DNA from 3 places in the Arthrobacter sp. E44 genome. Region 1 is predicted to be linked to each of the others. Evidence: predicted binding sites of a transcription regulator. Region 1 holds the regulator's gene; each other region holds the start of a gene.

Region 1 (9,687 bases):
GGGCGGCCATGCCCAGCAGCAGGAAGATCGGCGGGATGGGCCGGTGCATGGCGCCGTAAATCAAGCCGCCCACCACCGAAGCGGCGCACCAGAAGACGAACACGATGCCGATTTCACGTTGGTGTCCGCCGATTTCCAGCGCTGCGACGATGCCGACGTCGGTGCCGCTGAGGACCATTCCGGCGCCGGCGGCCACGGCGAAGAGTGCCGCGACCGTGGCTGTGAACCATGAGAAGCCGCCCGCCAGCCTTCTCCTCAGGCCCTGTGCGGCGCTGGTGGCAGCTCCGGCGGGGGCCAGCTCCGCGGCGGCTTCCTGTACATGGGCCGGAGCCGTGGACACGACCGCTACTTCGGCGGCGTGCTGCTCATCCTCCGCGCATTCGACTGTCAGTCCCTGGCTGCGGGTGGGCGGGTTGAACCACATGAGGAACAGCCCGGCAAGGGACGTCGCCACGCCCACGACCGTGAGGCCGGCAGTGGTGAAGCCGCTGGTAGCTACAACCGCACCGGCGGCCGGGCCGATCATGAACACCATTTCGGTGGTGATGGCATCGAGGGCGAAGGCGGTGCGGCGCTGGTCGCCCTCGGCCAGGACACCAAGGGACTGCCGGACCACGCTGAAGATGGGCAGCGTGAGCAGGCCGCCCACGAAGACCAGCGGAAGGAGCCATTGGTAGGACACATGCGGCACCACAGCCCAGATCACGGTTTCTGAGATCACCGACGGGATGAGCGCCGTGCGCAGCCCCACCGTGTCCACACGCCGCCCACGCCAGGGCGCTCCGAGGGCGATGCCGATGGTCATGACCGCCGCGGCAGCGCCGGCCGCGGCATAGCCTTGGCCCAGGGTAAGGACGATGTGCAGGGTGAGCAGGACGCCGGCGGCCGAGTGCGGGATCCGGGCAACCATGCCCACCAGCAGCAGCCGGCGGATAGGCCGGATGGCGAGCAACTCCCGGTAGAGAGCAAAATTCACGAATGCGGTCCTTCAGGGTGCGCCGCAATCCCCGGGGGGATCCCCCATCCGGCTGGCGGCTAGTCGGAAGCGCGCCTTAGTTTGATCTCAAGCGAATCGACGCGCTCCCCAAACAATACATTCCGCGACCACTCCGCCTGCAGGCCGGCTACCAGTTGCTGGACACCGGCGGCGTCCAGGCCGTCCTCGAGGTACAGCACCACCTGCAGTTCCGGCCCCGTACCGCCACCCGGGAGTACTGATCCGTCGGCCGCCCTTGCGGCCACTCCCCCGCCGGGCAGGAGCTCGAGCCGGCGAATGGCGGCAAAGCCGGAGGCCGCGCGGCCCATTTCGGCTGCGAGCTCCTCGTCGCTGTAGGAGGGGATCCAGTCATGCTGCTTGGCGAGGGCCCAAACGCCGGGCCTGCGCACCACGAACGTCACGTCGGCGCCCGGGTCCAGGACCAGGAGTTCGGCTCCTTCCGCGACTGCCGAGAGCGCCGCCCGGGCGGCGTAGACGGCTACCGGCCTGGCCTCCGGATGCCATGCCGACAGCGCGGCGGCCGAGGTGAATGCCGGCAGCGCGGTCCTCCCGTCAGCTGCCTTGAGCGTCACCAGGGCCATGTCCGCCTGCTTGTCGGCGTGCAGGCCGTGAGCGGTCTCTTGCTCCTCAGCCAACTGCGCCACGATCGGGATGAAGACCCGCGCAGTTGCCAGCGAGGAAACGACTGCTTCTTCACCGCCCCGTCCCTCACGGAGCGCCGCGACCGCGGCGACGTAGCCGGCGTCGGCCGTGCCGTCGTCGTCCTCGAAGTTATGGATTTTGGCGTCGTCGCCGGCGAGGCTCCGCCCCGCCCACGGCTGGCCCGCAGAATCCGTGGCGCCGCCGGCACCGGCCAGCGCTGCGGCAATATGTCCGGGCAGCCGGCGGACTGCAGGGCGTTCCGGTTCCTCGACGTTGGACATGGCTTAAGTGCGCCCCGGACCTAGCGCCGGCCGGCGACGTCGAGGGCCTCCGGAAGCGTGAAGGCTCCCGAGTACAGGGCCTTGCCCACGATGGCGCCTTCCACGCCCAGGGGGACCAGCGAGCGGAGGACCCTGAGGTCGTCCAGGCTGGAGATTCCGCCGGAGGCCACCACCGGCTTTCCGGTCTTCTCCACCATCTGGCGCAGGAGTTCCACGTTCGGTCCCTGCAGCGTGCCGTCCTTGGTCACGTCGGTCACCACGTACCGGGCGCAGCCGGCCTCTTCGAGGCGGCCCAGGACGTCCCACAGGTCCCCGCCTTCCTTGGTCCAGCCGCGGCCCGCAAGGGTCGTGCCGCGGACATCGAGCCCCACGGCAATTCTGTCGCCGAAGCGCTCGATGGCCCGGGCGGTCCACTCGGGGTTCTCCAGTGCTGCGGTGCCAAGGTTGACCCGGGCGACCCCCAGGTCAAGGGCTGCTTCGAGCGTCTCGTCGTCACGGAGGCCGCCGGAGAGCTCCACCTTGATGTCCAGCCGGCCCACCACCTCGCGGAGCAGGTCGGCGTTGGATCCGCGCCCGAAAGCGGCATCCAGGTCCACCAGGTGGACCCACTCGGCACCCTGCTGCTGCCAGTTGAGTGCCGCTTCAAGGGGGGTGCCGTAGCTGGTCTCGCTCCCGGCCTCGCCCTGGACCAGCCGCACGGCCTGGCCGTTGACGACGTCGACGGCGGGCAGCAGTTCAAGTACCGGCAGGTCATGTGCGGTGGTCATACTCATCCTCGGTGTTGGTTCTCGGGCTCAGGGCGATTGGCTGGAAATTGGGCGGGCTTGGGGCGTGCCGTTGCTGATGTGCCGGGCGGACTCCCCAGGGCGGCCCACCCTCCGGTGGGTACTCAGCTGGCCGGCAGTGTGAGCAGGTAGGCGGCGAGCAGCGCCATGGCGGCCAGGACATAGAACGCCACCTGGGTCCACAGCGGCTTGCGCTGCTGCCGGAAGGAGATGCCGCCACCGATCAGGATGCCGGCGAGCCCCATCAGTAGTACGGACCACATCTATGCGCCGCTGCCGGGGTCGGCTGATGCTGCTCCGGAACTGGATTCGTCATTGGCTGGTTTGCGCAGGCCTTCCACCCAGTTACGCAGCAGACGCGCACCGGCGTCTCCTGATTTTTCGGGGTGGAACTGGGTGGCGCAGAGCGGGCCGTTTTCCACGGCCGCAATGAAGGGAGCGCCGTGCTCGGACCAGGTGACCATCGGCGGAGCCATCCGGGGCTGGATCACGTCGAAGTTCCATTCCTGCACGCCGTAGGAGTGCACGAAGTAGAAGCGCTCGTTTTCGACGCCGGCAAAGAGCTTGGAGCCTTCGGGGACCTGGACGGTGTTCCAGCCCATGTGGGGGACGACTTCCGCGGGAAGGGCCTCCACCTTTCCGGGCCACTCACCGATGCCTTCGGCTTCGGTGCCGTGCTCCACGCCGGCCTCGAACAGGACTTGGAGGCCTACGCAAATGCCCAGCACCGGGCGGCCGCCGGCAACGCGCCTGCCGATGAGCCGGATGCCGTCCACGGCCTTGAGTTCGCGCATCACCGTCTCGAAAGCGCCGACGCCGGGCACCACCAGTCCGTCCGCGTTCAGCACGTCCTCCGGCTTGGAACTCAGGATCACTTCCGCGCCGGCACGTTCCAGTGCGCGGACCGCTGACCGAACGTTCCCGGAACCGTAGTCCAGAACCGTGACAGTTGGCTTGCCCTCGGGTGAAGGCAGCTTGCGTGAGGCGGAGGGGTCGATGATGGCCCCGTCCTTGAGGACCTGGCCGCTCACAGTGCGCCCTTGGTGGACGGGATGCCCTCGACGCGGGGATCCCGTTCGACGGCGGCGCGCAGGGCACGGGCGAAGGCTTTGAACTGCGCCTCGACGATGTGGTGCGGGTCCCGGCCGGCCAATACGGTCATGTGCAGGCAGATGCCGGCGTGCAGCGTGATGGCTTCGAAGACGTGGCGGGTCAGGGAGCCAGTGAAGTGGCCGCCGATCAGGTGGTACTCCTGGCCTGCCGGCTCGCCGCCGTGCACCAGGTAGGGGCGGCCGGAGACATCCACTACCGCGTTGGCAAGCGCTTCATCAAGCGGCACAGTGGCCTCACCGAAACGTCGGATTCCCGCCTTGTTGCCCAGGGCAGTGCGCAGGACCTCGCCGAAGGTGATGGCAACGTCCTCCACGGTGTGGTGGACGTCGATGTGGGTGTCGCCGGTGGCCTTGACCGTCATGTCGATCAGGGAGTGCTTGCACAGGGCAGTCAGCATGTGGTCGTAAAACGGCACCGAGGTATCGATATCCGACACTCCGGTTCCGTCGAGGTTGATCTCCACGAGGACGGAGGACTCGCTGGTGGCACGCTCCATGCGGGCGGTCCTGGCCGCAGCCGTATTCAATCCGGTTGGACTCATGGTGAAAGGATCCTTTGTGGGAGAAGAAGTGGTTCAAGGCGCCGGCGCCGCACTATAAGTCTAGGCGGGAAGCGCGGCCTGGCCCGCAAGGATGCGTTCCAGGGACGTGAGGAAGGCTGTGGTTTCCGCCTCAGTGCCCGCAGTAACCCGAAGGTGGCCGGGGATGCCGACGTCACGGATCAGCACACCGGCGTCCAGCAGTTCCTGCCAGACCTGGTGGGGGTTTTCCAGGCCGCCGAAGAACACGTAATTGGAGTCGGAGGCCGCGGGCGTCAGGCCCATCCGTGTCAGTTCCGCCACGATCCGGTCCCGCTGGGCCTTGATGTCCTGGACGTCCGCCATAAGGGCCTCGCGGTGTTCGAGGGCGGCAAGCGCAGTGGCCTGGGTGATGGCCGAGAGGTGGTACGGAAGGCGCACCAACCGCAGGGCGTCGGTGACCTCCGGCGCGGCGGCCATGTAACCAAGCCGGGCGCCGGCCAGGGCAAATGCCTTGCTCATGGTGCGGGACACGATCAGCCGCTCCCGGCCGGGAAGCAGGGTCAGCGCGCTGGGGGTTCCGTCGTGCGCGAACTCGTGGTAAGCCTCGTCCACGATCACGATCGCCTGGCTGTCCTCCCCGGCCTCGTAGACAGCCTCCACGACATCCAGACCGAGCCCGGTTCCCGTGGGATTGTTGGGCGAGCAGAGGAACACGATGTTCGGCTGCAGTTCCTTGACCTGCCGTGCGGCCGACTCTGCGCTCAGGTCGTAGCCCTCGGAGCGCTCCCCGGTGATGTACTGCGTGTCGGTCCCGCTGGCCAGCAGGGGGTACATGGAGTACGTGGGTGGAAAGCCCAGGGCGGTGCGGCCCGGGCCTCCGAAAGCCTGGAGGATCTGCTGCAGGACCTCATTGGAGCCATTGGCTGCCCATACGTTGTTTTCGTCAAGCCCATGCCCGAGGTACTCCGCCAAGGCTTTCCGGAGTGCAGTGAACTCCCGGTCAGGGTAGCGGTTCAGGCCTGCGGCAGCCTCCGTGACTGCGGCGGAAATGGCGGCGCGCACATCGGCGGGGACGCCATGGGTGTTCTCATTGACGTTCAGGAGAATGGGGACGTCCAGTTGGGGCGCCCCATAAGGGGTGAGCCCGCGAAGGTTGCTGCGGAGGGGAAGCCGGTTCAGACGCTCTAGCTGGTCGTTCACCTGAACAGTTTAGTTGCCGCAGCAACGACCGGAAAATGTGACGGTTCCTGTTCGCCCTCAGCGTGCCACATCCCGCTTCTCCGGCGCCATGCCTGGAGTGGACAGCGGGCTTCAGTGTGTTGGGACAAACAGTTGCTGCCCGGGCAGGACTGAGCCGGCGCTGAGGTTGTTGAGCTGGACGATGTCTGCCACCACGTCCCGGGCGTCCCGGTTCGGATCAACAGCTCCGGCGATGGTCCACAGTGACTGGCCCGGCTGCACGGTAACCGTGACAGTCGGTGTCACCGCCAAATCCGCGGCGGAGTCTGAGGCCTTGGCGGGCGAGTTGAAGAACCCCGACAGCGACAGCAGGAAAACAGCGACGAGTACCAGCGGAACGCCGATCAGGACGATCCGCCCCCGCCGGGTAAGCCGCAGGGGCGCGGACGACGGTGAAACGTGGTGACGATATGAAGCTGACATGAACTGAGCCCTCCTGGACCTGCCGTGCTGCCCGGGTGTTCCCCCGAGGCCGCCCCGACCATCAGACGACGGTCCGGAACTTCCTCCGGCCACGTTTTCGAATAGGGCGTGCGCTGGTTAGAACACATGTTCGAACTTTGCTTGTTAAGTTTTAGCACCTATCAACGAACAATGTCGAGACTCGCTAGAACAAATGTTTGAAAAAGCAATGTGGCTGGCCTAGCTTTGAAACCAAAGAACAACCACCCCTGAAGTTGAACAGCAGGGTCTGACAATGACAGTGGGAGTCCTTCCGGCGGTGCGTGCAAGCCAGCACCGGGGCGGAAGATCCGGCGGCAAGCGAAAGGCATTGGCGAATATGGCAGCAGCAGCCGCCGGGGGCAGGACCGCCCCGCAAACCAAGAGGACCGCCAAAGGCTTGACGCCCCGGCAAAAGAAAATCCTCGAAACCATACAGCGCTCCGTCAATGAGAACGGGTACCCGCCCTCCATGCGCGAGATCGGCGACACCGTCGGACTGGCAAGCCTGTCCAGCGTGACCCACCAGCTCTCCCAGCTGGAAAAACTCGGTTACCTGCGTCGCGATCCCAAGCGGCCCCGCGCCATGGAAGTGCTGATGCCCCTCACGCTGGACGGGGGTACCCGCAAGGCCGCAGGCGACTCCCCTGCGACGCAACCCGCCGGCGGAGGCGCCTCAGTGACCGAGCTGCCCACCGCGCTCGATACCGCAATGGTTCCCCTGGTGGGCCGGATCGCTGCAGGCGGTCCCATCCTCGCGGAGCAGCTTGTTGAGGATGTCATGCCGCTCCCCCGCCAGTTGGTGGGCCAGGGCGAACTCTTCATGCTGCGGGTGGCCGGCGACTCCATGGTGGACGCCGCCATTTGTGACGGTGACTGGGTGGTGGTCCGGCGCCAGGCTGACGCAGCCAACGGGGACATCGTTGCTGCGCTGCTCGACGACGAAGCGACCGTCAAGACCTTCCGCCAGCGCGACGGCCATACCTGGCTGCTCCCCCAGAACACGCAGTACGAACCCATCCTGGGCGACCATGCCACCATCATGGGCAAAGTCGTCTCGGTCCTGCGTTCGCTCTAGCGCGCTCCCTCCCGTCACAAGCACCGGCCCGCGCTGCAGGAATCCGTCCGGGCCGTCCTGGGCCCGGCGGAGGCACTCCAGGGGCGCGCTGTGCCCCTGGAGCTCCGCGGTGCGTCGTCAGGAGGCTACCGGACTGCGTCCGCCCCCAGCCTGGTGAGGGCTGCCAGCGCCTTGCTGCGGTCCGTGGTGGCCCAAAACGGCGGCAGGGCAGCCCGCAGGAACCCGGCGTAGCGCTCGGTTGCCAACCGGGAGTCCAGCACGGCCACAACGCCCTTATCCCCGGTTGACCTGATCAACCGCCCGGCGCCCTGGGCCAGGCGGATGGCCGCGTGGGTGGCTGATACGGACATGAAGCCGTTGCCGCCGGCCTGTGCCACGGCCCGGGAACGCGCCGTCATCAGTGGATCGTCCGGCCGCGGGAACGGAATACGGTCAATCACCACCAGCCGGCAGGAGCCGCCCGGCACGTCGACTCCCTGCCACAGGGACATGGTTCCGAAAAGGCAGGTGTCCGGCTCATCGGCGAACTGTTTGACCAGGGCGGTCATGGTCGACTCCCCTTGGCACAGGACGGTCACGTCCAGTTTGGGCCGCAGGGCGTCTGCGGCCTCCTCGGCAGCCCGGCGTGAGGAAAACAGGCAAAGGGCTCCCCCGCCGGACGCCTTAATCAGGGCTTCCAGTTCCTCCAGAGCCTCCGGAGACACCCCGCGGCCGGGCTTGGGCAGGTGCCCGGCCACATAGAGGATGCCCTGCTTGGGGTAGTCGAAGGGCGAGCCGACGTCCACGCCGGTCCAGCTGGGGGCGCCGTCGCCAAGAAGGCCCAGTCCTCCTGCAGCAGGTTCAAAAGCGGAACCGATGGCCAGGGTGGCGGAAGTCAGCACGACGGTGTGGTCGGCAAAGAGCCCTTCCCGCAGCCGCCCGGCGACGGACAATGGGGCGATGTTGATCAGCACCGGCGCAGTCTCGTCCGGCGGCGAGTAGCCCTGGCCGGGGTCAAAGGTGCTGGCGCGGGAGAACCACACGACTTCCCGGTTTTCCCTGGCGGCGACCAGACGCTCGCACAGTTCCAGGATGAGCATGAGGCGGGACCTGGCCAGCTGCCGGCCGCCGTCGGCAGTGGTGTTGCTGTCCCCTTTGGAATCGGACAGTGCAGCCCGGCAGGCCTCACGGAGCTGGTCCACGCAGTCCAGCTGTTCATCGTTCAGGCCGTTGGGAAGCAGGCCGCTGGGTGCGCCGGCGAGGGCCAGCTCAAGGTTGGCCGCTGCGGCATTGAGGGCATCAACGGTGATGGCGGTGTGTTTCCGGGCACCGGCAGCGGCGGCGTGGACCATCGCGACGGACAGCTGGCCGGACACTGCTCCGGTGACCCGGTCCTGGAGTTCGTGCGCTTCGTCCACCACCACGACGTCGTACTCGGGCAGGACGGCAAGTCCTTCGAATGCGCTGACGGCGAGCATGGCGTGGTTGGTCACCACCACGTCCGCTTCGGCAGCGTCCTGCCGGGCGAGCTCGCTGAAGCACTCGGCAGCCATCGGGCACTTCTGGGCACCCAGGCACTCCATGGACGTCACGGAGACCTGCCGCCAGGCGCGGTCGGTCACGCCCGGGAGCAGTTCATCCCGGTCACCCGTGGCCGTTTTCTCCGCCCACTCCCGGAGACGGACCACTTCCTTGCCAAGCTGGGAGGAGGGGCCGCCCACGGACGCTGCGAAGTGCGGCACGCTGGTGTCCTCGCCAAGCGAGAAAAGCTGGCCTTCGGAGGGCTCTTCGGAGGGGAAACCGCCTTCGAGCTTGTGGCGGCAGACGTAGTTGGAGCGGCCCTTGACCAAGGCAACCTTGACGGGCCGTTCCAGTGCCGGGGTGATGTTCTTCAGCAGACGGGGCAGGTCCCTGCCGACGATCTGGGTTTGCAGGGCAAGCGTGGCTGTGGAGACCAAAGCAGGCTTGTTGCTTTCCAGGGCATGGGCGATCAGCGGCACCAGGTAGGCAAGCGACTTACCGGTGCCGGTGCCGGCCTGGACCAGCAGGTGGTTGCCGGTTTCGATGGCGCGGGCCACCTGCAGGGCCATTTGATGCTGTCCGGTGCGGCTTTGACCGCCCATGCCTGCGACGGCCCGGTCAAGCAGTTCGATGACGAACTGCTCACCGGCCGTCTGCGCGGCTTCGTCCGCCGCGGGGTCACCCATTGACGGTGAAGGGTTCCAGTTCGGACGCCAGGCCCTCCCGGACCATGACGGCAGCCCTGGTGCCGGCCTCCACGTGGTCCAGGCTGAGGATCTCGGCGTCGGACTCGTGAAGCTTGCTGATCAGGTCGCCGCGCTCGTACGGGATGAGCAATTCCATCTTGACCGAAGGCCGGGGAATGGATTCGCTGATGACCTTCAGCAGTTCCGGGATCCCCTCGCCCGTGCGGGCTGAGACCACCACATGGCGCGGTTCGCGCTGCCTCAGCCGCTCCACTACGAAGGGGTCGGCGGCGTCAGCCTTGTTCAGCACGATGATCTCCGGCACCTTCCGGGCGTCAACTTCGCTGAAGACCTTCCGGACGGCAGCAATCTGGCCTTCCGGGTCAGGGTGCGAGGCGTCCACCA
Region 2 (9,687 bases), on a different contig from region 1:
ATGCTCAAGCTGGGCGATGAAAGCCAGACCGTGGCCCACGGTAGGCAGGAAGATGTCGCCCCGGGGTTCGTTGGGCTTGGGCTCCAACGCGATGCGCAGGCCGTAACCCTTCTCCTTGATGTAGGCGGCGGCAGTGTCGACGCCCTCCTTCATGCGGTCCAGTGCGGCGGAGAGATCCTTAGAGCCGTCATATTCGCTGCCTTCGCGGCCGCCCCACATCACGAACGTGTCTGCACCGAGCTCGGCGGCGAGGTCAATGTTGGTCAGGACCTTGCTGAGCGCGAAACGCCGGATGGAACGGTCGTTGGAGGTGAATCCCCCGTCCTTGAAGACCGGGTGGCTGAAGAGATTAGTGGTGACCATCGGAACCTTCAAACCGGTCTCGGCGAGGGCTGCCGTGAAGTTCTTCAGGATCAGCTCCCGCTCGGCTGCGCTGGCATCAAAGGGAATCAGGTCGTTGTCATGGAAAGTGATGCCGTAGGCGCCAAGTTCACTGAACTTGTGAACGGCTTCCACAGGGTCCAGAGCTGCTCGGGTGGCTTGGCCAAAAGGATCTGCCCCGGTCCACCCCACTGTCCAAAGTCCGAAAGTGAAGCGGTCCTGAGGCGTAGGCGTCGTTGTCATGTGTCTCCAAGGGTTAGTTGTTGATGACAACTTATGTGCACGTATAGACGTTGTCAAGAGGTCTTTTGCCGACGGGACACCACGATGTGGGCAATGTGCAGCAGTGGAAGTGCGGCACTTTTTCACGCAAGGAGACTTGCATCACTAATGGTTAGAAAGTAAGTTGTGTCTAGCAACATTCTAAAAGCAGGGTTTCGTCATGAACCCTGAGCATCGGCCGGCCAGCTTCCTCCGCTTACGATGGGCGACGTGCGCGGCGACCCAACAATTCAATTTGTTGTCCTGTTCAGAGAAGAAAGAAACAACAACATGTCACTATCCAAATCCTTGGCCGCCGTCGGTACGGTAGCGGTCCTGAGTCTTTCGCTAGCCGCGTGCGGTGGCAGTGCAGCCCCCCAGACAGCCGGATGCAACGTGGGAATCTCCATGCCTACCCGGAGTCTCGAGCGGTGGATCAACGACGGTGAGGGCCTGCGGTCCAAGCTCGCGGCCGCGGGCTGCACCGTCGATCTCCAGTACGCGGACAACAAGACCGACCAGCAGATCAGCCAAATCCAGAATCAGGTGGCTGGCGGGTCAAAGATATTGGTCGTTGCTGCCATCGACGGCGCTGCCCTGGCCCCTGTCCTCGCTCAGGCCAAGAAGCAGGACGCGACCGTCATCGCCTATGACCGTCTGATCAACGGCACCGAGGACGTTGACTACTATGCAACGTTTGACAACTACAAAGTGGGCCAGCTGCAGGGCCAGTACATCGTGGACACCTTGAAACTCAAGGACGGCAAGGGGCCCTTCAACCTTGAAGCGTTTGCCGGCAGTCCTGATGACAACAACGCGAAGTTCTTCTTTGCCGGCGCTTGGGATGTACTTTCTCCCTACATCCAGAAGGGCCAGCTGACAGTTCCGTCGGGCAAGGCGCCGAAATCCGCTGCCGAATGGGCGTCCATCGGCATTCAGGGGTGGGCCAGCGACAAGGCCCAGGCGGAAATGGACAACCGCCTGTCTTCCTTCTACGGCGGAGGCAAGAAAGTGGACGTCGTTCTGTCCCCGAACGACAGCCTTGCCATTGGCATCGAGGCATCCCTGAAATCGGCAGGCTACGCCCCCGGCGCGAACTACCCGATCATCACCGGCCAGGACGCAGACAAGGCCAACGTCAAGGCAATGCTTGCAGGCGAGCAGTCGATGACCGTATGGAAGGACACCCGCGCACTGGGTGAGCAGGTCTTCAAAATGGTGAAGTCGATTGCCGACGGGCAGAAGCCCGAGGTGAATGACACGAAGACCTACGACAACGGAAAGAAAGTCGTTCCCTCCTACCTGCTGGTCCCCGAAGTGGTTACCAAGGACACCGTCAAGGCAAAGCTCGTCGACTCAGGCTTCCTGAAGTCTTCCGACGTGGGTCTCTGACCGAAAACCCATGCCCGGGTGGCCCTGACCGTCGTCTCTAGGTCAGGGCCACCCGGGTCTCCGGAATATTGAGACCACAACGAAAGGGAGAAGCCATGAATGTGCCCATCCTGAGGATGCTGGACATCACCAAAGATTTCAATGGAGTAAAGGCGCTGGACGGGGTTTCGCTCGAGGTGGCCCGCGGTGAAGTCCATGCCATCTGTGGAGAAAACGGCGCAGGCAAGTCAACGCTGATGAAGGTCCTGTCCGGGGTCTACGGACACGGAACCTACGGCGGCGTCATTGAGTTCGAAGCGGAAGAGGCCGCCTTCAGGTCGATCAATGACAGCGAGGCCCGGGGAATCGTGATTATCCATCAGGAACTTGCGCTCAGCCCCTACCTGTCCATCGCTGAGAACATCTTCCTGGGCAATGAATGCGCGCGAAACGGCATTGTGGACTGGAACAGAACGAACCTGGAAGCGGCCGCTCTCCTTGCCCGCGTAGGGCTTAGGGAAAGCCCCGCCACCCCGGTCCTCCAACTTGGGGTCGGGAAACAGCAGCTGGTGGAGATCGCCAAAGCGCTGTCCAAGAGAGTGAAGCTGCTCATCCTCGACGAACCGACCGCGGCCCTGAATGACGAAGACTCCGAGCACCTGCTCAACCTCCTTGAACACCTTCGCCAACAGGGAGTAACCAGCATCATCATTTCCCACAAGCTCAAAGAAATACGCAGCATCGCTGACCGGGTCACCATCATCCGGGACGGAAAGTCGATCGAAACGATCGACATGCACGGCCCCGATGGCACCGAAGGCCGCATCATCCGGTCCATGGTAGGCCGGGAACTGACCAGTATGTTCCCGCCGAGGAAGCCCGAAATCAGCGAAGAGATCTTCCGGGTCGAAAACTGGACCGTTTACCACCCTGTCGATCACACCCGACGTGTCGTGGACGACGCGTCCTTTTATGTTCGGGCAGGAGAAATCGTCGGATTCGCCGGGCTGATGGGGGCCGGCCGCACGGAGCTGGCGATGAGTATCTTCGGGCGGCTGTACGGAAGAAACATCTCCGGGACGGTTTTCAAGCACGGGAAGCCCATAGACGTCCGCACCGTGGAAGCGGCAATAGCGAACGGCCTCGCCTACGCCACAGAGGACCGGAAAAGGTACGGCCTGAACCTGATCGGAAACATAACCGTGAACGTCTCAGCTGCCGCCTTGTCCAAACTGGCACGGTGGGGGGTCATCGACCGCCACCGGGAATACCAGGTCGCCGAGTCATACCGGGAACGGATGAATATCAAGGCCCCCGGTGTCGAGGCCATCACCGGGAAACTGTCCGGCGGGAACCAGCAAAAAGTTGTCCTCAGCAAATGGATCTTCTCCGGGCCCGACATCCTCATTCTCGATGAGCCCACCCGGGGCATCGACGTCGGGGCGAAATACGAAATCTACGGCATCATCAACGAACTCGCAGCACAAGGAAAAGCTGTCATCGTCATCTCCTCAGAACTCCCGGAACTCTTGGGACTTTCGGACCGGATATACGCGATCTCGGAAGGCCGCATCACCGGCGAAGTTCCACGCGAAGCAGCGGACCAGGAAGTGCTGATGCACTACATGACTGCTGGAAAGGACTAACCATGAGTACCGACACCACCCTCAAGCCCACGCCCAAGGCCTCCCCCCGAAAAGCCGCGATCAACCTACGCCAGTACGGACTCCTGGCGGCGCTGGTCATCATCGTCGCCTTGTTCCAGTTCCTCACCAACGGCCGGCTCCTCATGCCGGGCAACGTGAACAACCTCATCCAACAAAACGCTTACGTTCTGATCCTTGCCATCGGAATGGTAATCGTCATCGTCGCCGGACACATCGATCTATCAGTTGGCTCCGTGGTGGCAATGGTCGGGGCGGTGACCGCCATTGCGATGAACAACTGGGGATTACCCTGGTGGGCCGCGGTGATTCTCGGCTTGCTTATGGGGGCAGCGATCGGCGCGTGGCAGGGGTTCTGGATAGCCTTCGTGGAGATACCGGCATTCATCGTCACCCTCGCGGGAATGCTGCTGTTCCGCGGGCTGACCCTTGTCCTGCTGACCGGGGGAACCATCAACGGACTGCCCGCGCCGTTCACCGCCATCGGCGCAGGCTGGCTGCCTCCAATCTTTGGCGAGGTCGCAAAGAAGGACAGCCTCACGCTCCTGATCGGGATTGTCGCCTCTGCGGCCCTCGTGCTCCAACTTATCCGTACCCGGAAGACGCTCAAACGACTTGACCTGCCCAGAGAGCCCGTCACGTCATTCAACATCAAGGCCGCAGGCGCCGTCATCGGCATCATGGCACTGGCCTGGCTGCTCGCCGGCTACAACGGCACGCCGATCATCCTGATCATCCTGGCGGCCCTCATCCTGGTGTACACGTTCGTCCTGAACCGCACAGTGTTCGGCCGCCACATCTACGCAATGGGCGGCAACCTCTTTGCCGCTGAGATGTCAGGCGTCAAGACAAAATGGGTCAACTTCCTCATCTTCGTCAACATCGGAGTACTCTCAGGCCTGGCGGGTGTTGTCAGCACGGCCAGAGCGGGCGGCGCTGTCGCCTCTGCCGGGCAGAACTATGAGCTGGACGCCATCGCAGCCGTATTCATCGGTGGTGCTGCAGTCCAGGGCGGAATAGGCACGATCATCGGGGCGGTCATCGGAGGCCTCGTCATGGGCGTGCTTAATATGGGCCTGTCGATTCTCTCCGTCGATGCTGCCTGGCAAATGGCCATCAAGGGCCTCGTGCTTCTCCTCGCCGTCGCTTTCGATATTTTCAACAAGCGCCGTTCCGGAGGACGATGAGCAGAGACTACAACTAATTTCGAGAGGCAAAGAGTGACCGTTCCACACCTGACCCCGCTCCAGGGCGCGCAAAGACCCACCACGAAGGCACTCCAGAGCACGGACACAATCAGACGCAACAACCTGTCGTTGATTCTGGGCCTGCTCCACAGGGAAGGACCGCTATCGCGTGCCCACCTGACGAAGCAGACGGGGTTGAACCGGTCAACTATAAGCGCCCTTGTCGGCGAGCTCGGCGACCTCGGACTTGCCTACGAAACAGAACCGCCTGCCATCGGGCGCGCAGGACGGCCAAGCCCCCTCGTTCATCCCAACGAAAAGGTCGCGGCCTTAGCCATTAATCCAGATGTAGATGCCGTGACCGTCGGGCTTGTCGGCCTCGGCGGTCACGTGCATCGCAGGATCCGGTATGAGGCCGCCACACAGCCTTCCGTGACGGAAACAGTGAACATCAGCCGGGCGATTGTAGAAGGAATGCAGTCCGACCTGGAGGCCATCGACCGGATTACAGGGGTTGGGCTTGCCGTTCCTGGACTCGTCAGATCCTCCGACGGGCAGATACTCCTGGCACCGCACCTCCAGTGGGCCGATGAGCCCCTGGCGGCCTCCCTTGAGCAAGCCCTGGGCCGTCCGGTGCGTGCCGGGAATGATGCAACTCTGGGTTCGCTCGCCGAAAGTATTTACGGGGCCGCCGTGGGGGTCTCGGACGTGGTGTATCTGAACGGAAGTGCCAGCGGCATCGGCGGTGGCGTCATTTCCGGAGGCAGGCCTTTGCGGGGTTCTGCAGGTTTTGCCGGCGAACTCGGACACACTCTGGTGCGAACCAACGGGGAAAAGTGCCATTGCGGAAGGTCCGGGTGTTTGGATGCCGAAGTCCGCCTCGAACGGCTGCTCGCCCCCCTCGGCCGTGTCCGGGCGGACCAGGACGAGCTGGAGCGGGCCATTGCCGAGCGTCCGTCCCGGGAGCTACAAGAGGAAGTTGAACGGCAGATCGACCTCCTTGCGGTGGCGCTGACGAATTTTGTCAACATTTTCAACCCCGAAATGATCGTGCTCGGCGGGTTTCTGGGATCTATCTTCTCCTTGGACCCCGAGCGCCTTATCTCGGCCGTGGCCGAGGAGACGATCGGGGGACTCGGAGCGGACGTCAAAATCAAAAGGGCGGTCCTCGGGTCCGAATTGCTATTGGTTGGCGCCGCCGAGCTGGCATTTGCCCAGCTCCTCGCTGACCCCGCCGGGACGGCCTAAACCTTCCCTCGAGAAACCCGGGCCACCAAGTCAACCGTTACCGGTCGAGCATCCTGCCACGAACAGGCGGCGAGAACTCAATGACAGTGATACCGACGCATGACCGCGCGGGTAACGGGCAGGGCATGCCTGAAACACTGGCACTTTTTCACTACTAATTTGTCCTTGGGAGAGATGTGTCCGATACGGACTTCGAAATCCGCTGGGGCCAGTACGAGGCCCTCGTCACGACCCGGGGAGGAGCTCTCCGGCAGCTGCGGCATCGGGGGAGGAACCTCGTCGTGCCGTTCGGTGAGAACGGTGAGATCCCCGACTTTCGTGGAGTAATCTGTGCCCCCTGGCCCAACAGGGTTGTCGACGGAAAGTACACCGCTGAGGGACGCCAGCTGCACCTGCCGCTAAATGATCTCGCCAACGGCGCCGCCCTGCACGGCCTGGTTTTCAATAGGAATTGGAAAACCCTTGAGGTGACGGAGGATTCCGTGTCAATGGGCTGCGAGGTGAGCCGCAGTGATGCCTACCCCTTCAACCTCTATATCGAAGTCCGATACAGGGTTGATGAAGAAGGACTTCACGGTACCGTGCGCTCAACGAACCGGGGTACCGGCACGGCCCCCTACGGAGTTTGCCCTCACCCCTACCTCGTGGCAGGAGAGGCGCCCCTTGATGAGTGGTCTGTGCGCATCCCCGCCGCCGAGGTCATGCTGGTGGGCAGCGAGCGGATGGTTCCGGGAGAGGTAGTCCCGGTGGACGGAACACCGAATGATTTTCGGTGCGAGCGGGAGCTAGGGGACATCCAGCTCGACCATGCCTATACCGGGATCTCCCGGGATGAGGACGATCGCGCCCGGGTGCAACTGTTCGATCCCTCCGGTTCCGGAGTCGAACTTTCGTGGGACAGCCACTGGCCATGGCTACAGGTGCACACGGCCGACAGGCCTGACGGCCCTAGCCGGATCGGCCTGGCTGTTGAACCAATGTCATGCCCACCGAATGCCTTTAACAGCGGCGTTGATCTGATCCGGCTCGACCCGGGGGAGTCGCATGAAGCAAGCTGGTCAATCTCCGCCGTGAGCCGCTGACGGTCCCATACACATGGCAAGCGGTATTCGAAGCGCCGAAGCACCCGCCCGTTCTCTATGGTGTATTCGGGGGCGTGGCCGCAAGCAACCCATACCCTGAATACCCACGTTTAGCCCTGGATGCCGGGGAGCGATGGGACAGCACGGGCGGTGACGGGATCATCCTGATGGGATTGGACCTCGAACCGGCGCTGGCAGACTATCTCGTAGCTGACGGCGCGGGTAATGGCGTGCCCGTGACCTTGGAGAGGACAAACACCTTGGAGAGGACAAGCGATGACCGACCGTTCTCCGTGTGGTTCCCCCGTCAAGAAGCAGCGAAACTCGGCGAACTCCTGACCAGTCAAAGAGGCGCGGTGGATGAAGGTCAGGTAGGGTCCAGCCGCCGACCTGCTCCAGGTACCGCGCTCCACAATCTACGGCCACCTCAACAAAACAAGCATCGGACGGCGAGCCGCCGGCGGCTCCCCCGGCCCGGCGTAACAGCAGCTCCGGCCAGAACCCCGGCTACCTGGCCCCCACCGGCTTAGCGTGACTTTCCCGAGCATTGGTCCTCAAGCCCCATCTCGGGCATGTGCCGCATCAGGGCCGGCTTAGACATCACGGGCCCTAAACGTGGTGCAGGCAGCGGATAGCGGTACCCCAGATGGTCAGGTCCGACAGGGCCGGCACCACGATGTCCGGATACGCCGGGTTTTCCGCCTGCAGCACCACCCCGGTCGGGGTGATCCTCAGCCGCTTGATTGTCAGTTCCCCGTCCAGCACGGCCACGACCACGGACCCGTCATGCGGTTCCAGCGCCCGGTTCACGATCAGTTCATCCCCGTCGCTGATGCCCGCGCCTTCCATCGATTCCCCGGACACCCGCACCACATAGGTGCTGGTGACGTCCTTGATCAAGTGCGCGTTCAGGTCGATCCGGCCATCGAAATAGTCCTGCGCCGGCGACGGGAAGCCCGCCGCTACCGGCACCGGGGAGACCAGCACCGACAACAAGGACACGCCCGCATCTATCACGCGGGGACCGACAATCACGCCCACAACACACCTTTTTTCGAATATATGTTCGAGTATTCAGTGTACTCCGGGGGTCGGACATTCGTGCATGAGATGTTTTCGGGAGGCGCAAGCCGCGGCGGGTTGTACACAGTGGGGACAGCTTTGAGCTGTGCGGAGGGCTCCACCTGCCCGCCAGTGTGCACAACCCGCCGCACCGGACATGGGCGGCTGGATACCCGGGTGCCCGGTCTCACCGTCGAAGGGATTGCCTGCTGATGTGGTCAGCGGCTGTGGGTGGTGTCAGGAAAGGCGGCGGAATTCGCCGGGGCGGATCTGTACGAGGATGGGCAGGGCCATCTGGAGGGGTTCGGCTCCGATGGGTTCGTCGAGCAGGTCGTTGACCGATGTTTGCCCTTCCAGCTCTCCAGACCTATCCCGCTCCATGATCTTGACCCTAGGCGGATTTGACCGCCGGTGACCCTTTGGACACGCAGCCTGGCGCTGTTGCCGTGCCTTCCGGAGACTTACGGCCGAGAGTGGGTCCCTCGGCGGCCGCCGCGGTGGCCCCGGCCTTCCCGCCAGCCGGGGAGGAGGATGTTCAGCTTCTGCTCTTTGGCCGGGTCCAACCTTCCGGCGCGGTAGTCGATCCGTTGCCCGTGCAGCCACACGCCCAGGGTCCGTTCTACCTGGTCGTCCGTTTTTTGGTGCCGGGGCCAGTCACCGCCGGCGGCCCTGATCCGATGGAGCTCCTCCAGCCGCTGGTGCCACCGTTTCTTGTCCTCGGCCTTGCGGTTCGAAGGCCTGGCCCATCCGGGAATCACCGCCAGGGCAGCCCGGTAGGTGGGGGAGAGTGTTCCCTCGGCCGCCTGCCTGCGGCGGTTTGCCAGCCACGCGGCCAGGGCGCGCTCCCGGGCCGTCTTCCCGTGGCTGACCGGCAAGCGGCCATGCGCCTCATGGAAGGCCAGCACGTCGGCGAGGTTCCGCAGGCCCGCCCCGGATTTCCGCGGGGCAGGGGCCAGCGCGGCTTTGTGTTCGTCCCGGATGCCCGGGTCTGCCTTCGCAGCGATCTGCAGGTGGTACCGGACGGTGGTTTCCGCGACGCCGGCCGCGGCGGCGATCGTCGATGTCGGCGCACCCTGCCGGTACTGCAGGACAAACCCGGGATCGGGCGCCACGCGCCGGGACTCCGTCATGGTTGCCCCGAGGATCCCTTCGGCGGCGCGGCCCGGTTCAACTCAGCGATCCGCAGCCGGAGAAACGTGATGACCAGGACCAGGACATAGATCGCCAGGCCGACCAGGACGGCCATCACGACGATGTAGAGCACGGCCAGGACTCCGAAGCTTGGACCGACGTTCATTGATTCCCCCAAAAATTGTCTAGGCCGTAGCCTACGCCCGACCTCAACACCCCTGCTCAAGAAGCAGTGCATGCTCGCGGGGCTCGCCCTGGTTTGCGCTGCGCTTCAACCAGTTGTTGGGCGTCCGCTGGCGC
Region 3 (9,687 bases), on a different contig from region 1:
ACAATGGGCACGTCGGCGCCGCCTACCGGCAGCACCAGCAGCACGGCCCAGGACCAGCAGCAGGACCGCAAGGGGCAGCGCCGCGGTGAGGACCACGGCAACCGCGGCGGCCACCGCGGCGAGCAGGACCACGGCCATCACCACCGGCAGGCCCGGGAACACCACCGGCCGGGTGGTCATGAGTTCCTGCAGCTTGGCGAACGTGACGCCCGAGCCGGCAAAGGACACCGCGCCCACCAGGAGCGTGAACACGATGGCCACCCGCACCCACGGATCCTCCGCGTGCGCCAGTTCCAGGAGGGCCACCAGGGCGGCGGCACCGCCGCCCACACCATTGAACAGCGCCACGAGCTGCGGCATCTGCGTCATCTTCACGCGCCGGGCCACCGGCGCCGCCACCGCGGAACCCACGGCGATGGCGGCCAGGATCCAGGGGATGTTCTCCAGCCGGGCGGACAGGAAGACGGTGACGACGGCGATCAGCGCCCCGAGTGCGCCCACCAGGTTTCCACGGCGGGCCGTGCGCGGTGAGCTCAGCCCCCGCAGCGCCAGGATGAAGCAGACCGCCGCAGTGAGGTAAAGGACGGAGGTCCAGACCGGATCGAGGAGGCTCATTTGCTGCCCGCCTTGGGTTGCACCGCGTCCTTTTTGGCGTGGAACATGTGCAGCATCCGGTCCGTCACCACGAAGCCGCCCACCAGGTTGGCAGTGGCAAGGACGACGGCGAGCAGCGCCACCGCGAGCACCCAGGGGTCGGTTGCCTGGCCGGCCACGATGATGGCACCCACCAGGATGATGCCGTGGATGGCATTGGCGCCGGACATCAGGGGCGTGTGCAGGGTGCTGGAAACCTTGGACACCACTTCGAAGCCGACGAACACCGCCAGCACCGTGATGGTCAGCAGGGCAATCCCGTCCATCAGAGCCCTCCTTCCTGCCGGGCTGCGGCGGCGCCGGCTGTTGAAGCACGTGCCTTCAGCAACTCCGCAGTGGGTTGGTGCCGCACCTCCCCGGCGTGGGTGAGGCAGGCACCTGCCACCACTTCGTCGTCGAAATCCAGCATGAGCGCGCCGTCGTGGACCAGCAGCGCCAGCAGGTTGGCTACGTTCTTGGCATAGAGGCGGGAGGCGTCGGAGGCCATCGCGGAGGCCGCGTCCTTCAGCCCCACCAGGGTGATCTGTCCTGTTCCGTCGGCGGTGGGAATGGGAATTTCCTGACCAGGTACGGAGCCCTCCACATTGCCGCCCGACTCGGCGGCGAGGTCGACGACGACCGATCCCGGGCGCATGCCCTGCACCATCTCGCGGGTCACCAAGAGGGGCGCGGGGCGTCCGGGAACTGCCGCCGTCGTGATCAGAACGTCCGATTGCGCCACGTGGGGCGCCAGCAGCTGCCGCTGCCGGGTGCCGGCGTCGGAGCTCAACTGCCGGGCATAGCCGCCTGCCGCCTCGGCCGTTTCCAGATCCAGACGGATGAAGGTGCCGCCCATGGACGCTACCTCGTCGGCGGAGGCGGGGCGGATGTCGTTGGCGAAGACGCGGGCGCCCAGGCGCTTGGCGGTGCCGATGGCCTGCAGCCCGGCCACGCCGGCGCCGAGCACCAGGACGCGGGCGGGCGGGATGGTTCCGGCGGCGGTCATGTACAGCGGGAAGAACCGGGGCAGCCTGATGGCGGCCTCAAGGACGCAGCGGTACCCGGCCACCAGCGCCTGCGACGTCAGCGCGTCCATGGACTGGGCCCGGGAAATACGCGGCACCAGTTCCAGGGCGAAGGAGGTGACGCCGCTGTCCGCGAGCGCCTGCACTACCGGCAGCTCGGACGACGGCGAGGCGAGCCCCACCGTGACGGCTCCCTTTTTGAGATGCGCAGCGGCGTTCGGGTCAAGGGGACGGACGTGGGCCAGGATGTCGAGGGCGGCCAAGTCCAGTTGGGGAACGATGGCGGCCCCGGCGTTTTGGTAGGCGGGGTCTGCGTGCCCGGCACCGTCCCCGGCCCCCGCTTCAACCAGGACCTCAAGCCCCATCCCAGCCAGTTGCCTGACGGTATCCGGGGTGGCGGCCACACGCCGCTCGCCCTCCCGGCGTTCCCGCGGAATCCCCAGTCTCACCCGCCAACTCCTCTTCCTGACGAGCAGTGCAGCCTCTCTGCTGCACGCAGTTGGCATGAGTCTAGAACGCCCTGCGCTGCGGCGGGAGTGGGGGCTGGAGGGTAAGTGGTAACAATTAGCCTGTCAGCCCGCCACCGCCATGCCCGGGCGGTTGCCTGGCTGAAGGACTGCCGTTACTTGTTGCTGGCGCGGATGGCGTCCGCCACGCTTTCGAGATGGAGCCGCATGGCTTCTGCCGCCGCGTCCGGATCATGGGCACAGACGGCATCAATGATGGCCAGGTGCTGCGGCAGGGAAACTGCCGGGCGGCCAGGCTGGCGGGCAAGGCGGAACTGGAACCGGACCGCCTGTCCCCGGAGCCGCTGGATGGTTGCTGCGGCCGTCTGCTGCGCGCTCATGGCGATGATCTTTTCGTGCATCGCCTGGTTGCCTTCGGAGTAGGACTCACGGTCTCCCCGGTCCACGGCGTCCTTCATACGGGCGGCCAGGTCCTGCAGCTCAGCGATGTCCTCATCGGTGGCCCGTTCGGCAGCCTTACGGGCACAGAGGCCCTCCAGGGCGGCCCTCACCTCGGTGATCTCCACCGCTTCCTCTACCGAGACCGCACGCACCCGCGCTCCCCGGTTTTGGACGCGCTCCACGAGGCCTTCGACGCTCAGCTCCGAGAGGGCAACCCGGATGTTTCCCCGGCTCGCCCCGTACTCGGCGGCCAGGTCCCCTTCGACGAGGCGCTGGTTAGGCACCAGCTCTCCGCTGACAATAGCGGTGCGCAGCAGCTCTGCAAGCTCAACGGCGGTAAGGGTCCGGCCCGCTCTATTCACGGTGTCCACAGCCAACCTTCTCCCTGTCCCTTTCGGTTGCCAATTTTGCTGACAATTTCCGAACTCAGCGTACTCCAGCTCCCGCGGGCAGGTGCCAAATACCCACCGTTGATTGTTAGCTATATCGCTGACAAAATTTGCTTGAGCGGTTTGTTCGTCAATTTGGCGTCGTCCCGGGCCCGGCCAGGAGCGTCTATCCAGGCCTTGACGCCCCTACTCAAGGACGCTGACCCCGCCTGGGAAGGGAACCACCATGCAGGAACTCGGTATTGTCCACACCAACATCACCCGCGCGGCTGAAGAGAGCGTCAAGGCCTTGTCCGCCTTCGGCGTCAGCACCGTCCATGAGGCCATGGGCCGGCTGGGCCTGATGCGCCCCTACATCCGGCCGGCGTACCCGGGCGCGGCAATGTGCGGCACTGCCATCACCGTCCTGCTGCAGCCCGGGGACAACTGGATGCTGCATGTGGCCGCCGAGCAGGTCCGGCCCGGAGACGTGGTGGTTGCCGGCTGCACCACGGAATGCGAAGACGGCTTTTTCGGCGAGCTGCTGGCCACATCACTCCGGGCACAGGGCGCAGCGGGGCTGGTCATCGACGGCGGCTGCCGGGACGTCGCCGCCCTCCAGGCCATGGACTTTCCCGTCTTCAGCCGCGCGATCAATTCCAAGGGCACCGTCAAGGCCACCCTGGGCTCCGTCAATGTCCCGGTAGTCTGCGCCAACGCCCTGGTCACGCCTGGCGACGTGGTGATTGCCGACGTCGATGGGGTGGTGGTGGTGCCCGCCGCCAGGGCAGCCGACGTGGCGGCAGCAGCACGGGCCCGGGAAGACAACGAAAAAGCCAAGCGTGAGCGCTTTGCCAGCGGGGAACTTGGACTGGACATTTACAGCATGCGGGGGCCGCTCGAAGCCGCGGGACTGCGCTACGTGGATTGAGGCGCTACGTGGATTGAACGGCACGAACGGCGGGACCGCCGTAGTCAAGCGCTATACGGCGCGCGGCTTCCATCAGCTGTGGCAGGACGGCCGCTTCAATGTCCTGCGCCGCCGCCCGGTGCGTTTGCAGCGAAACGTTGGCCGCGGCCACAACCTCATGTCCACGCCGGACCGGGACGGCCACGCCCCGGAGGCCTTCCTCCAGCTCCTGTGAAACCATGCACCAGCCCCTGGCCCTGGCCGCTTCCACTTCGGCACGCAGGTCCTCCACACTGCCGATGGAGCGGTCAGTGAAGCGTTGCAGCCGGACCGAGTGGAGGTATTCCTCCAGCTGCGGCGCAGGCAGCCCGGCCAGGAGGACGCGGCCCATGGAGGTGGCCCAGGCCGGGAAGCGGGTACCCACCGTGATGGAAACGCTCAGCAGGCGGGGAGAAGGAACGCAGGCCACATAGACCACGTCGCCGCCGTCGAGGATGCACAGGGACGTTGTCTCGTTAAGCTCCGCCGCCAAGTCCCTCAGGTGCGGCTCGGCCACCTTGGGCAAGGTCAGCGCGGCAAGATAGGACCTGCCCACGTCCAGGGACCGCGCGGTCAACTCGAAGGCCGGCCCGACAGCCCGGAGGTAGCCAAGGTCAGCGAGGGTGAGCAGGAAGCGCCGGGCCGAAGCCCGGGTCATGTCCGTCCGGGCTGCAACCTGCGAGACGGTGAGCCGGGGCTGGTCCGGGGTAAAGGCAAGCAGGACGTCAAAAGCCTTCTCAACCGACTTAACGAAGTAGCCCGACTGCTCCTCCACTATCCTGTTCCCTTCCGAACCAACCGTGCGCACGGCACGGAATTGCCGGGCTTTTCACACCTGTTCGATCATATCGGGCGCCGGCGGGGAGCAAGCCTGGCCAAGTCGCCCTAGTGCGTAGCCCGAAGACGGACGAGGGTTTCCTGCAACAACACGCCTGTTTCCTCGTCCAGTCCCAGGAGGGGCACCATGGCCACCGCCTGCTCCCGAAGGTGGTCCCATCCATCGATGCACCGAATGCCCATGGCCTCTGCGCAGGCCACGCTGGCGGTGGTGTGGCGGGCGTATACGAAGTCGTACAGGACAGCGTCGGGTGCCAGGGCAGCACCACCCCAGGCCGCCGGATCGGAGGTGCTCTTTCCGATGGGCGTGGCGTTGACGATCAGGGAGGCATCAGCGGCGGCATCACGGGCTTGCTCCCATGTGATGGCGTGCGCGTCGAGGCCCAGTTGGCACGCAAGTTCCAGCAGTTCGGCGGAAGCGCGGGGATCGCGGTCCGTGATGGACACGGTCCCCACGTTTTCCCGGATGGAAATGAGGGCTGCGCGGGCGGCTCCCCCGGCCCCGAGCAGGAGGGCGTGGCGCTGGTAGGCGGTCCCCAGCAGTTCGCGGGCAGCGGTGATGTCGGTGTTGTGGGCCTCCAACCTTTCGCCTGCCCGCACCAGCAGGTTGCAGGCACCGCTCAGCCTCACGGACCCGTCGGCAACATCAGCGGATTCCGCCGCCCAGTGCTTATGCGGCATGGTCACGTTCGCCGCCACCAGGTCCGGGTCCAAGAGCTCTCTGCGGACCTGCGCCAGGTCGCCATCCGGTGGCACATCCCATGCCTCATACCTCCAGCCGTTGCCCAGCCGGGCCAGGACGGGATTCCAAAGCGCGGGGGACATGGCCTGGGAAGCAGCTGACCCGATCAGGACCAGGCGGGAAGCGTGAGCGCGCGGTTCCATACGTGGCTCCACCTTTCGCAGAGATTGGCGTTGTGATTGGCGTCACCGGCTAGTATCCTCTTTTTAGGCGCATTTCGCACACTTGTTCGCTATGCGTACAGACTAGAAAAAGATTCCCACCTTCAGCGTGGAAGGAACCCCACAATGACCAACATCGCAACAGGAGCCCAGGCGACGCCCGAGGCGCAGCGCCGTCTCAAGCGCGCAAAGAAGGCAGCGTTGGCAGCCTTCCTCGGCGGCGCGCTGGAGTACTACGACTTCTTCATCTATGCCACTGCCGCCTCCCTCGTCTTCTCGAAGATCTTCTTCCCCGCGGGCGACCCCACCGTGGCGCTTATCGCGTCCTTCGCCACGTTCGGTGTCGCCTACGTCGCGAGGCCGTTCGGCGCAGTGGTGTTCGGCCACCTGGGTGACAAGATCGGCCGCAAGAACACCCTCGTTCTCACCCTGGTCCTGATGGGCAGCGCCACGTTCCTGATCGGCGCGCTGCCGGACTTCAGCGTGGCGGGCTACTGGGCCCCGGCACTGCTGGTGGTGCTTCGCCTGATGCAGGGCCTGTCCGCCGGCGCCGAGACGGCCGGCGCCTCGGCATTGTCCACCGAGGAAGCCCCTGAAGGCCGCCGCGGTTTCTTCGCCAGCTTCGCCATGAGCGGCATCTCGGCCGGCATCGTGCTGGCATCCCTGGCCTTCCTTCCTGTTGCCGCCATGAGCGAGGCGGACCGCCTTGCCTGGGGATGGCGGATCCCCTTCTGGCTCTCCCTCGTAGTCCTGATCGTGGCCTACCTGGTGCGCCGCTCCCTGGAGGAGCCGGAGGTTTTCGAGGAAAAGCATGACCACGGCGAACTGGTAAAGCTGCCCTTCGCCAAGATGTTCCAGACCCACCCCGCCCAGTTCTTCCAGGTGGCGCTGATGTCCTTCGAGACCGTCACCAACACGTTCATGCAGTCCTTTGGCCTCGCCTACGCGGTTTCGGTGGGCGTCCCGGCCTCCACCATGCTTTGGGTGAGCATCCTCGGCAACGTCCTTGCGATCGGCAGCCAGCCCCTGATGGCACGATGGTCCGACAGCCTTGGCCGGCGTCCCATCTTCATCGGGGGCGTGCTCGGTTCCGGCGCCATGATCTTCGTCTACTTCTGGGTGATCTCCACCGGGAACATCCCCATGATCTTCCTGACCAGCACGCTGATCACGGCCGGAACCTACGCCATGTCCAATGCCATCTACCCGGCCTGGTTCTCGGAGCTGTTCAACGTGAAGGTCCGCTACTCGGGCATGGCGATCGGACTCCAGATCGGAATCCTGTGCGCCGGTTTCACCCCGCTGCTGGGCACCGCCCTGGTGGGAGCGGACAAGGCCAACTGGGGACCGGCAGCCTGGATCGTGGCAGGTTCTTCGGTCCTCGCCGTGGCGGGTGCCTGGTGGGCCCGCGAGACAGCCAAGACCCCGCTCCGGGAGCTGGGCAACCACGTGCGGTAGGGGCCCTACCAGCCACGCAGCAAACAGGAAGAGCAGTTCCGCCAGAAGCGCCGCGTCAATGCGTTCCATGCGGACCAGCACCAGCAGGGGTGAGCGTTCGTGGTGCGCAGTCCAGAAGTAGGTCTCCGGCTCGGTCCCTGCCAGCGCGTGGCGCTCCCCTGTCTTGACGGTGAGGACGCCGGGCTCCCAGATTCGGGCCACCAGGGTTCTGGCAAACCACGCCGGCTGTCCCCAACTGGACCGTTCCGTCACGCCCGGCAGGGCAAGGGCAGCCTGCCTGACCTCGTCCTCGCTGACCATGCATCCGAGTCTGCCCCCGGGTAGGGCGGCGGGACAAGGTCACATACCGCTGGCGGCGGACTATCCCCTGGCGGTGAGGTCTGCCGAGATGAGTTTGGCGGTGGCCACGATCTCTCGCGTGACCGATGCCAGGTAGGCGTCCGGGTCCGGCTTGGCCTCCACGGACTGGGCCTGCAGGGAGACGTTTACGGCCGCCACCACCTTGGTTCCGTCGTACACGGGCGCCGCAACGGACATCAGCCCCAGTTCCAGTTCCTGGTTCAGCAGGCACCACCCCTGCGCCCGCACGGTTTCCAGCACCCCCAGCAACTCCGGGACGCTTCCCAGGGCGCGGGGAGTCAACGGCTTCACCTCGGCCGCCGCCAGGTAAGCCTTGAGCTCCGCAGGGGGCAGGTGTGCGAGCAGTACCCTGCCCATGGATGTGGCATAAGCCGGGAAACGGGTGCCCACGGTGATCCCGATGGTCATGATCCGGCGGGTGGTCACGCGGGCAACGTACGCAATGTCCGTGCCGTCCAGCACCGCAGCGGAGGTGGATTCGCCCAGCTTGAGGGACAGCTCCTCCAGATGCGGCTGGGCCAGCTGCGGCAGGGACAGGCCGGAGAGGTACGCGTACCCCAACTGCAGGACCTTGGCCGTCAGCGCGAACGTCTTGCCGTCAGTCCGCACGTACCCGAGCTCCACGAGGGTATGCAGGAACCGGCGGGCGGTGGCGCGGGTCAGCCCGGTGCGGGACGCCACCTCCGTGAGCGTCATGACGGGGCGGTCGGCGTCGAAGGCCCGGATCACGGCCAGGCCCCGCGCCAGCGACTGGACATACTGGTCGCTGGCCTGCGGCGGCTGGGTGTCCGTGCGGACGGCGTCGGTCATGGTTACCAATCCTAGGTGGCGCTTCCGACGGCGGCGGCCTTGAGCGGGACGGGCACCAGTTCCTGGAGTTCTTCGAGGGTGCGGCCGAAGGTTTCCCGCACGGTAATGCCCTCGGGCCCCGTCAGGAACACGGCCTTGTCCGTGTAAACGCGGGTCACGCACCCCACGCCGGTGACGGGGTAGGTGCAGGACTCCACGATCTTGGAGGCGCCTTCGCGGGTCAGGAGGGTCATCATGACGAAGACGTCCTTGGCGCCGGTGGCCAGGTCCATGGCACCACCGACGGCGGGAATGGCACCCGGTGCCCCGGTGTGCCAGTTGGCGAGGTCGCCAGTGACCGATACCTGGAACGCACCGAGCACGCAGATGTCCAGGTGCCCGCCGCGCATCATCGCGAAGGAGTCGGCGTGGTGGAAGTACGAGGCGCCGGGGAGTTCGGTGACGGGGATCTTTCCGGCGTTGATGAGGTCCTCGTCGATCTCATCGCCCTGGGCTTCGGGACCCATCCCGAGCATGCCGTTCTCCGTGTGGAGGGTGATGTTCTGTTCCTCGGTGAGGTAGTTGGACACCAGCGTGGGCTGCCCGATGCCGAGGTTCACAAAGGACCCGGGCGCGATGTCCCTGGCCACGAGCCGGGCCAGGTCATCCCGGCCCAGGGGCGTCGCCGAGGTCTGGAGGGACGTTTCGGTCAGGCTCATCTCAGGCCACCTTCGGGTTTGTGCTTGCAGCGGGGTTGCCGCTGCCGGCAACTTTGACGATGGTGTCGACGTAGATTCCCGGAGTCACCACGTTCTCGGGGTCCAGCCCGCCGGTGGGGACGATCTCCGAGACCTGGGCGATGGTGTGCTTAGCGGCCGCGGCCATGATCGGACCGAAGTTCCGGGCCGTCTTTCGGTAGACGAGGTTGCCCTTGCCGTCCGCCTTCAACGCCTTGATGAGGGCGACGTCGGCGTGGATGGGGGTCTCGAAGACCTGCCACTTGCCGTCCAGGAAGCGGGTTTCCTTGCCCTCGGCGAGCATGGTGCCGTAGCCGGTGGGGGTGAAGAAGCCACCGATCCCGGCTCCGGCGGCGCGGATCCGTTCGGCCAGGTTGCCCTGGGGCACCAGTTCGAGCTCAATCTCACCGGCTTTGTACTTGGTGTCGAAGTGCCAGGAATCGGACTGCCGGGGGAAGGAGCAGATCATCTTCTTCACCCGGCCCTCCTTGATCAGCAGGGCCAGGCCCTGGTCGCCCTGGCCTGCGTTGTTGTTCACCACGGTCAGGTCGGTGGCACCGCATTCGAGCAGCGCATCGATCAGTTCGAACGGCTGGCCGGCGTTGCCGAACCCGCCGATCATCACGGTGGATCCGTCCTTGATTTCGGCCACGGCGGCCTGGACCGAGTCGACAAAGTTCAGCATTACTGGTCCTTTCCAGCGGTATTTCCGGAAGCAGT

What was found. Region 1 encodes LexA, which represses DNA repair genes until DNA is damaged. Its sites were predicted from a motif close to TCGAACANNTGTTCGA; they were not measured.
Region 2: ACETK3_RS18420 (LexA family transcriptional regulator) is a predicted target of LexA. The motif match lies at 8,249-8,264, and genes of this name have one in related genera.
Region 3: ACETK3_RS10715 (shikimate dehydrogenase) is a predicted target of LexA. The motif match lies at 5,680-5,695, and genes of this name have one in related genera.

Annotation. Positions count from the first base shown of each region.
Region 1 is NZ_JBHDJA010000004.1:170,356-180,042, reverse strand. It holds gene ACETK3_RS05920 (MFS transporter) at 1-976, opposite strand, end outside; gene ACETK3_RS05915 (SseB family protein) at 1,036-1,920, opposite strand; gene priA (bifunctional 1-(5-phosphoribosyl)-5-((5-phosphoribosylamino)methylideneamino)imidazole-4-carboxamide isomerase/phosphoribosylanthranilate isomerase PriA) at 1,941-2,687, opposite strand; gene ACETK3_RS05905 (hypothetical protein) at 2,810-2,968, opposite strand; gene hisH (imidazole glycerol phosphate synthase subunit HisH) at 2,969-3,736, opposite strand; gene hisB (imidazoleglycerol-phosphate dehydratase HisB) at 3,733-4,359, opposite strand; gene ACETK3_RS05890 (histidinol-phosphate transaminase) at 4,420-5,538, opposite strand; gene ACETK3_RS05885 (LysM peptidoglycan-binding domain-containing protein) at 5,650-6,000, opposite strand; gene lexA (transcriptional repressor LexA) at 6,359-7,096, shown strand; gene ACETK3_RS05875 (ATP-dependent DNA helicase) at 7,222-9,282, opposite strand; gene hflX (GTPase HflX) at 9,275-9,687, opposite strand, start outside.
Region 2 is NZ_JBHDJA010000025.1:51,721-61,407, forward strand. It holds gene xylA (xylose isomerase) at 1-624, opposite strand, end outside; gene chvE (multiple monosaccharide ABC transporter substrate-binding protein) at 934-2,034, shown strand; gene mmsA (multiple monosaccharide ABC transporter ATP-binding protein) at 2,130-3,659, shown strand; gene mmsB (multiple monosaccharide ABC transporter permease) at 3,662-4,864, shown strand; gene ACETK3_RS18410 (ROK family transcriptional regulator) at 4,898-6,112, shown strand; gene ACETK3_RS18415 (aldose 1-epimerase family protein) at 6,289-7,194, shown strand; gene ACETK3_RS18420 (LexA family transcriptional regulator) at 7,804-8,235, opposite strand; gene ACETK3_RS18425 (hypothetical protein) at 8,494-8,637, opposite strand; gene ACETK3_RS18430 (helicase associated domain-containing protein) at 8,718-9,386, opposite strand; gene ACETK3_RS18435 (hypothetical protein) at 9,383-9,553, opposite strand.
Region 3 is NZ_JBHDJA010000010.1:39,360-49,046, reverse strand. It holds partial or broken gene ACETK3_RS10745 (NAD(P)(+) transhydrogenase (Re/Si-specific) subunit beta) at 1-615, opposite strand, end outside; gene ACETK3_RS10740 (NAD(P) transhydrogenase subunit alpha) at 612-920, opposite strand; gene ACETK3_RS10735 (Re/Si-specific NAD(P)(+) transhydrogenase subunit alpha) at 920-2,107, opposite strand; gene ACETK3_RS10730 (GntR family transcriptional regulator) at 2,281-2,937, opposite strand; gene ligK (4-carboxy-4-hydroxy-2-oxoadipate aldolase/oxaloacetate decarboxylase) at 3,182-3,865, shown strand; gene ACETK3_RS10720 (IclR family transcriptional regulator C-terminal domain-containing protein) at 3,870-4,658, opposite strand; gene ACETK3_RS10715 (shikimate dehydrogenase) at 4,769-5,605, opposite strand; gene ACETK3_RS10710 (MFS transporter) at 5,750-7,081, shown strand; gene ACETK3_RS10705 (IclR family transcriptional regulator C-terminal domain-containing protein) at 7,442-8,251, opposite strand; gene ACETK3_RS10700 (3-oxoacid CoA-transferase subunit B) at 8,263-8,949, opposite strand; gene ACETK3_RS10695 (3-oxoacid CoA-transferase subunit A) at 8,951-9,652, opposite strand; gene ACETK3_RS10690 (thiolase family protein) at 9,652-9,687, opposite strand, start outside.